DNA from 3 places in the Enterobacter wuhouensis genome. Region 3 is predicted to be linked to each of the others. Evidence: riboswitches for the same ligand, from Rfam matches in the RefSeq annotation. Region 3 holds a riboswitch; each other region holds the start of a gene.
The links. A riboswitch is a leader RNA that binds a small molecule or an ion and turns the genes downstream of it on or off. The one in region 3 is predicted to bind thiamine pyrophosphate.
Positions count from the first base shown of each region.

Region 1: linked by a shared signal. The riboswitch ahead of thiB (thiamine ABC transporter substrate binding subunit) and the one ahead of thiM (hydroxyethylthiazole kinase) in region 3 are both predicted to bind thiamine pyrophosphate.
Region 2: linked by a shared signal. The riboswitch ahead of thiC (phosphomethylpyrimidine synthase ThiC) and the one ahead of thiM (hydroxyethylthiazole kinase) in region 3 are both predicted to bind thiamine pyrophosphate.

Region 1 covers NZ_CP142124.1:841,961-844,224, reverse strand. The annotation lists gene sgrR (HTH-type transcriptional regulator SgrR) at 1-645, shown strand, start outside; TPP riboswitch at 682-782, shown strand; gene thiB (thiamine ABC transporter substrate binding subunit) at 814-1,797, shown strand; gene thiP (thiamine/thiamine pyrophosphate ABC transporter permease ThiP) at 1,773-2,264, shown strand, end outside.
Region 2 covers NZ_CP142124.1:297,183-299,446, forward strand. The annotation lists gene thiC (phosphomethylpyrimidine synthase ThiC) at 1-1,314, opposite strand, end outside; TPP riboswitch at 1,392-1,501, opposite strand; gene rsd (sigma D regulator) at 1,556-2,053, opposite strand; gene nudC (NAD(+) diphosphatase) at 2,149-2,264, shown strand, end outside.
Region 3 covers NZ_CP142124.1:3,092,232-3,094,495, forward strand. The annotation lists gene thiD (bifunctional hydroxymethylpyrimidine kinase/phosphomethylpyrimidine kinase) at 1-276, opposite strand, end outside; gene thiM (hydroxyethylthiazole kinase) at 273-1,043, opposite strand; TPP riboswitch at 1,079-1,176, opposite strand; gene VPX56_RS14825 (YadA C-terminal domain-containing protein) at 1,779-2,264, shown strand, end outside.

The DNA of each region.
Region 1 (2,264 bases), 2.3 Mb from region 3:
CTCCTGTTTGACCGCCGCACCCACCGTGGGGCAAATCAGGCCGTCCGCAAGTGGATCAGCCACGTGTTATCCCCTTCCAATCTGATCTACCATGCGGAAGAGCAGTACCAGACATACTGGTTCCCGGCGTACGGCCTGCTCCCTCGCTGGCACCACGCCCGCCCGACGCGCAGTGATAAACCCGCCGGGCTGGAGTCCATCACCCTGACCTACTACCGCGAGCACGTGGAGCACCGCTTTATCGCCAGAATCATGGGCAAACTGTTAGCAGCCGAGGGCGTTAAGCTGGAGATCCATGAAGTCGACTACGATGAATGGCATCGCGGCGATATCACCAGCGATATCTGGCTGAACAGCGCCAACTTCACCCTGCCGCTCGATTTCTCACTCTTTTCCCATCTGTATGAAGTCCCCCTGATCCAGCACTGCATCGACCGGGACTGGCATGAGGACGCCGCCGAATGGCGTGCAGGCGAGATGAACCTTGCCACCTGGTGCCAGCAGCTGCTGGCCGAGCAGGCGATCGTGCCGCTGATCCACCACTGGCTGATGATTCAGGGCCAGCGCAGCATGCGCGGCCTGCGGATGAATACCCTGGGCTGGTTTGATTTCAAATCCGCCTGGTTTGCACCGCCGGAGCCATAACGCTTTCGTAATATTCACCAAATCATTACAATAGCGCCGTTCTCAACGGGGTGCTGCATCACTGATGTGCGCTGAGATAATACCCGTCGAACCTGATCCGGATAACGCCGGCGAAGGGATTTGAGGCTGTCTCTCAAAATCCTTTGCCACTCAACCTTGAGGTGCAAAGTGTTAAAAAATGTTCTCCCCCTGCTGGCGCTATTTGCGCTGCCTGCTTTTGCGAAGCCCGTCCTGACGGTCTACACCTACGACTCCTTCTCTGCCGACTGGGGGCCTGGCCCGGTAGTCAAAAAAGCCTTCGAAGCCGACTGTAACTGCGAGCTGAAGTTCGTGGCGCTGGAGGACGGCGTGTCGCTGCTCAACCGTCTTCGCATGGAAGGCAAAAACAGCAAGGCCGACGTGGTGCTCGGGCTGGATAACAACCTGCTGGAAGCCGCCACGCAAACCAGGCTGTTTGCCAAAAGCGGCGTTGCGGCAGATGCCGTTAACGTGCCGGGCGGCTGGAAGAACGACACCTTTGTGCCGTTCGACTACGGCTACTTTGCGTTTGTTTACGACAAAAACAAGCTGAAAAACCCGCCGAAGAGCCTGAAAGAGCTGGTGGAAAGTGACCAGAAATGGCGCGTGATTTACGAAGATCCGCGCACCAGCACGCCGGGCCTGGGCCTGCTGCTGTGGATGCAAAAGGTCTACGGGGATAAAGCCCCCGAAGCGTGGCAGAAGCTGGCCGCCAAAACCGTCACCGTGACCAAGGGCTGGAGCGAAGCCTACGGCCTGTTCCTGAAAGGCGAAAGCGACCTGGTGCTGAGCTACACCACCTCTCCGGCCTACCACATCATCGCCGAGAAGAAAGATAACTACGCGGCGGCGAATTTTGCTGAGGGTCACTACCTTCAGGTGGAAGTGGCAGCGCGTACCGCCGCCAGCAAGCAGCCGGAACTGGCCGAGAAGTTCCTGAAATTTATGGTTTCACCGGCGTTCCAGAACGCCATTCCGACGGGCAACTGGATGTATCCGGTCACTAACGTTGCCCTGCCCGCAGGTTTCGAGCAGTTGACCAAACCTACAGCCTCGCTGGAGTTTACGCCGCAACAGGTTGCCGCGCAGCGTGCCGCATGGGTAAGTGAATGGCAACGCGCCGTCAGCCGCTGATCCCCGGCTGGTTAATTCCCGGGCTTATGGCCGCCATCCTGATGGTGGCGGTCAGCCTGGGGGCTTTTCTCGCGCTGTGGCTCAACGCGCCGGAGAGCGATCTGCTCGCGCTCTGGCACGACAGCTATCTCTGGCACGTTATCCGGTTCTCCTTCTGGCAGGCTTTTCTCTCCGCGCTGCTGTCGACGATCCCGGCCATCTTCCTCGCGAGAGCGCTGTACCGCAGACGTTTTCCCGGCCGGCAGGCGCTGCTGCGCCTGTGCGCGATGACGCTGATCCTGCCGGTGCTGGTGGCGGTATTTGGCATCCTGAGCGTGTATGGCCGTCAGGGCTGGCTGGCCACACTCTTTGCATCTTTAGGCCTGGAGTGGACCTTCTCTCCCTACGGCCTGAAGGGCATTCTGCTGGCGCACGTCTTTTTCAATATGCCGATGGCGACGCGGCTCTTTTTGCAGGCGCTGGAGAAT
Region 2 (2,264 bases), 2.0 Mb from region 3:
CACGTGGCCCGGGCCTTCAATCATCACCTGCACGTCATACTCCCAGGCAATTTTGGTCAGCTCGCCCAGCGTGTGCAGTTCGGCAAACTGCGCTTCGTCGTTGGCGTCGCGAATGGAGCCCGGGCGCAGGCCGTCGCCCAGCGACAGAGAAACGTCATACGCGGCGCAGATTTCGCAAATCTCGCGGAAGTGCTCGTAGAGGAAGTTTTCCTGATGATGGGACAGGCACCACTTCGCCATGATGGAACCGCCGCGCGAGACGATACCGGTCAGACGCTTAGCGGTCATCGGCACGTAGCGCAACAGCACGCCCGCGTGAATGGTGAAGTAGTCTACGCCCTGTTCGGCCTGCTCCAGCAGCGTGTCGCGGAACGCTTCCCAGGTGAGGTCTTCGGCGATGCCGTTGACCTTCTCCAGCGCCTGGTAAATCGGGACGGTGCCAATCGGGACCGGGCTGTTGCGCAGGATCCACTCGCGGGTTTCATGAATATAGCGGCCCGTGGAGAGATCCATCACCGTATCCGCGCCCCAGCGCGTTGACCAGACCAGCTTTTCCACCTCTTCTTCGATGGAGGAGGTGACGGCAGAGTTACCGATGTTCGCGTTCACCTTCACCAGGAAGTTGCGCCCAATGATCATCGGCTCGGATTCCGGGTGGTTAATGTTGGCGGGAATAATCGCGCGGCCTGCGGCCACTTCGTCACGCACAAACTCCGGCGTGATGTTTTCCGGCAGGCGCGCGCCAAAGCCTTCGCCCGGATGCTGGTGGCGCAGCACTTCGCTACGGATGCGTTCGCGGCCCATGTTTTCGCGGATGGCGATGAACTCCATCTCCGGCGTGACGATGCCCTGACGCGCGTAGTGCAGCTGGGTCACGCATTTGCCCGCTTTAGCGCGTTTTGGCGTCAGCAGGCCGGTAAAGCGCAGCGCGTCCAGCCCGTCGTCGGCCAGGCGCTCTTGGGTATAGGCAGAGCTGCGCACGTTTAGTTCTTCGCAGTCGTTACGCGCGTCAATCCACGGCTGGCGCAGCTTTGCCAGACCCTGCTGCACGTTGATGGCAACAGAGGGATCGCCATACGGCCCGGAGGTGTCATACACCGGCACGGCCTCGTTGTCTTCAAACTGCGGGTTCTCTTTGCTGCCGCCGATAAGCGTCGGGCTGAGCTGGATTTCGCGCATCGGTACGCGGATATCGGCCTGCGAGCCGGAAATGTAGATACGCTTTGAGTTAGGGAAAGCGGTGCCTTCCAGGGTGTCGATGAAGCGTTGGGCGTGCGCGCGCTGTTCGCGGCGGGTCAGTTTAGCGGTAGACATAGCTCATTCCAAAAGTGAAGGACATGGCTTGTCAGACGACGGATGAAGCAAGAGGAGATCGCCCTTGGGCGATACAACAGCTTTTGACTCTTGTTCCCTTCGCAGGTATTAGCCTGATCAGGTTCCGCGGATCCCGAATTAACGGTCTCAGCCCGTGCTTACGCACTGGGCACTCCGACAAGAAAAATCCCCCTCATGAGAGGGGCGAATGTTTGTAAACTACTCGTTAACGATTAAGAACTCAAGCAGGGCGCACGACGTTCTCTTCGCTGTTGACGTTCAAATCATTGTCCAGCGCGAGAGAGATTAGTTTGTCTTCCAGCGTGAATCGCTCTTCCAGCGCTTCGCCGAGATCGGACAGCGCCTGCTGAAACTCGAGATAGTTGTCATGATCGATGGCGTTCTCGAGCGTGGAATCGTAGTAATCCATGATCCGCTGGGTATTGGCTTCCAGCTGCGGATAAAGTTTGGTCGCCGTTAAATACGGGCTTGTGCCTTCCATTTCGCCGATAATGCGTTCATAAATATTGAAATGGCCGTCGGACAGGTAGTCGACCAGGCTCTGACAAAAATCGTCCAGCGCTTTTTCATTCAGTCGCATATACGATTCTTTGCCAGGCTTAATACCGACCAGATTGTAATAAGCCACGAGCAGATGCTTGCGTACATGTAGCCAGCGATCCACCAGTTTGTTACTTCCTCCAACGCGCTCAGTCAGGCTTTCTAGCTGGTTTAACATGTTCGACTCCAGAAGGTTTAGAATTGAATCTGCTTACCCAAAATGTAACCACAATGCTAACAACATGTCAGTGAAGCGAAGGTAGTGCAATAGATATGGATCGTATTATTGAAAAATCAGATCTGGGTTGGTGGATCGTCAGTCACGAACAAAAGTTATGGCTGCCAGCCGGAGAGTTGCCCTACGGTGCAGCGGAAACGTTCGATCTTGT
Region 3 (2,264 bases):
CTCGGCCACCGCGTCGACGATATCCGTCTCGGCCAGCATGCCGATTTTGGTGGTATCAATGCGCACGTCGCTAAACACCGAATCCAGCTGCGCGGCGACAAAATCCGGTTCGATACGGTAGACCGACTGCACGCCGCGCGTATTTTGCGCCACCAGCGCGGTAATCACGGAACAGCCGTATGCGCCAAGCGCGGAGAAGGTTTTCAGGTCAGCCTGGATGCCTGCGCCGCCGCTTGGGTCGGTGCCGGCAATGGTGAGTGCGTTGATTCGCTTCATGCCTGCTCCTCCAGCGTATAAAGTGCGTCGAGAAACGCGCTGGCGAAGCTGCCGGGACCGCGTGACTGCGCCACGGCGACCGTTCCGGCACGCTTCATCCATCCGCAGGCGGCAGCGATGTTATCCAGCCGGTCGCCGGGCAGTGAACAGCTGGCTGCCACGACTGCCGAGAGCGCGCAGCCTGTGCCGACGACGCGGGTCATTAGCGGATCGCCACCCGTAACGGTGCGTATCCTCTGTCCGTCAGTGACGTAATCCACTTCTCCCGTCACGACCACGATGGTATTGATCTGGCGCGCCAGCGCCTGTGCTGCGGGGAGCGCCGTGGAGGCGGTATCGGTCGTATCGACCCCGCGACCGCCCGCGCTCATTCCGGCAAGGGCGAGAATTTCCGACGCATTGCCGCGAATGGCTGCAGGTTTGAGGGTGAGGATTTGATGGCAGAAACGGGTGCGGAACGCCAGCGCGCCTACGGCGACCGGGTCGAGCGTCCAGGGTTTGCCCGCGTCCACCGCGCTTTCAATTGCACGACGCATCGACTGGGCGCGCGGCGCGGTCAGCGTGCCGACGTTGATGAGCAGCGCATCGGCTAGCGCCGCAAACTGTTCAGCCTCTTCGGCTTCGATCACCATCGCCGGAGAGGCGCCCAGCGCGAGCAGAACGTTGGCCGTAAAGGCCTGAACGACGTCGTTAGTCATACAGTGGGTAAGCGGAGAATGGGTACGGAACTGATGTAAAACGTGTAGATCGAGCAGGTCAGGCTGCATGGTTTCGCTCCTGCCGTGCGGAAAGAAGCGATGACCGGGAAGGCATCTGACTTCCCTACGCTGGCATTATCCAGATCAGGTAATACGGGTATTTCTCAGCCTTCAACGAAGAAGGGCACCCCGAGTCAAATTACTTATAAAACAATTAGTTAAAATCAATTAACCTATCAATACCTAGTTTAACCGGGGCCGTAGGCAAGGTGCAAGGTGTTTCGAGGTATCACCGGGTTTATCAGGCAGAAAATCCTTATGCGTTTTTCACTCATTATCCTGCTTACATTGAGATTACGTTAATTGTGTTTTTTTATAGTTATTTGCTCATTACAAAACTATTATTCCAGGCTTTGTTATATTTATATTTTTTTGATTTGTCATATGTTTTATTAGATGCGAAATATTCTTTCGTACGAAACCCAAAAAGAAAATCACTCTAAATTATTAAGGCAAACAACATTATTCCCATCAATAGCTTAACATTCGGCCTTCACTGGTCATGCCAAAAATAACCTAATGTATACATTAAATAAATTCTCCCGGCACCAACCCCGACCACTTAGTATATTCAGATCATTTATGATTTAGATCAAAATCATTACTTTGGCTTTAATTGATAGTTTATTCCCGTTACTAAAAAAGAATGTGCAGCGATTAGCAGACACTGACATAACTTTCTGCTTAATGAAACCCAAACTATTTTATTAATTTTTTAATACCTTAATGATGTGAGTTCTTCAAATGAAAGCTTTTAATAAATCTGCAGTTTCAATTGTTGTTGTAAGCGTTGTGTTAGTGGGTTCATTCGATGTGGCGAGGGCGGCCGTTATAAGTACCGATGACGTTCAGGATTCATTAGGCTGGACGCAAACGCAGATTAATAAACAATTCGGCGATCAAACTCAAGGTAATTACGACCGTATTTCCAACGTTGACGGCGATGTTATTAAGATCAAACAAGAAAACTTGCTGCGTGATGATGCAATACTTCTGGCTGGCAATAAAGCAGGCCAGGCGTTACAGCAGAACGTGGTAAATGGCTCTAATATCCTCACTCTGCAGAATGATGTCGGAAACTTAAAGGGCGATATTTCAAACGTTGACCGTGAAGCCAAATTGGCCGGAGTGCTGGCAGACACCGCCAACAAAAAAGGGGATGCTGCTTTAACAGGCGTTGCGGCTAACGGTAATGCCATTATCACCGTTGAACGCATCAATGGCGTTCAG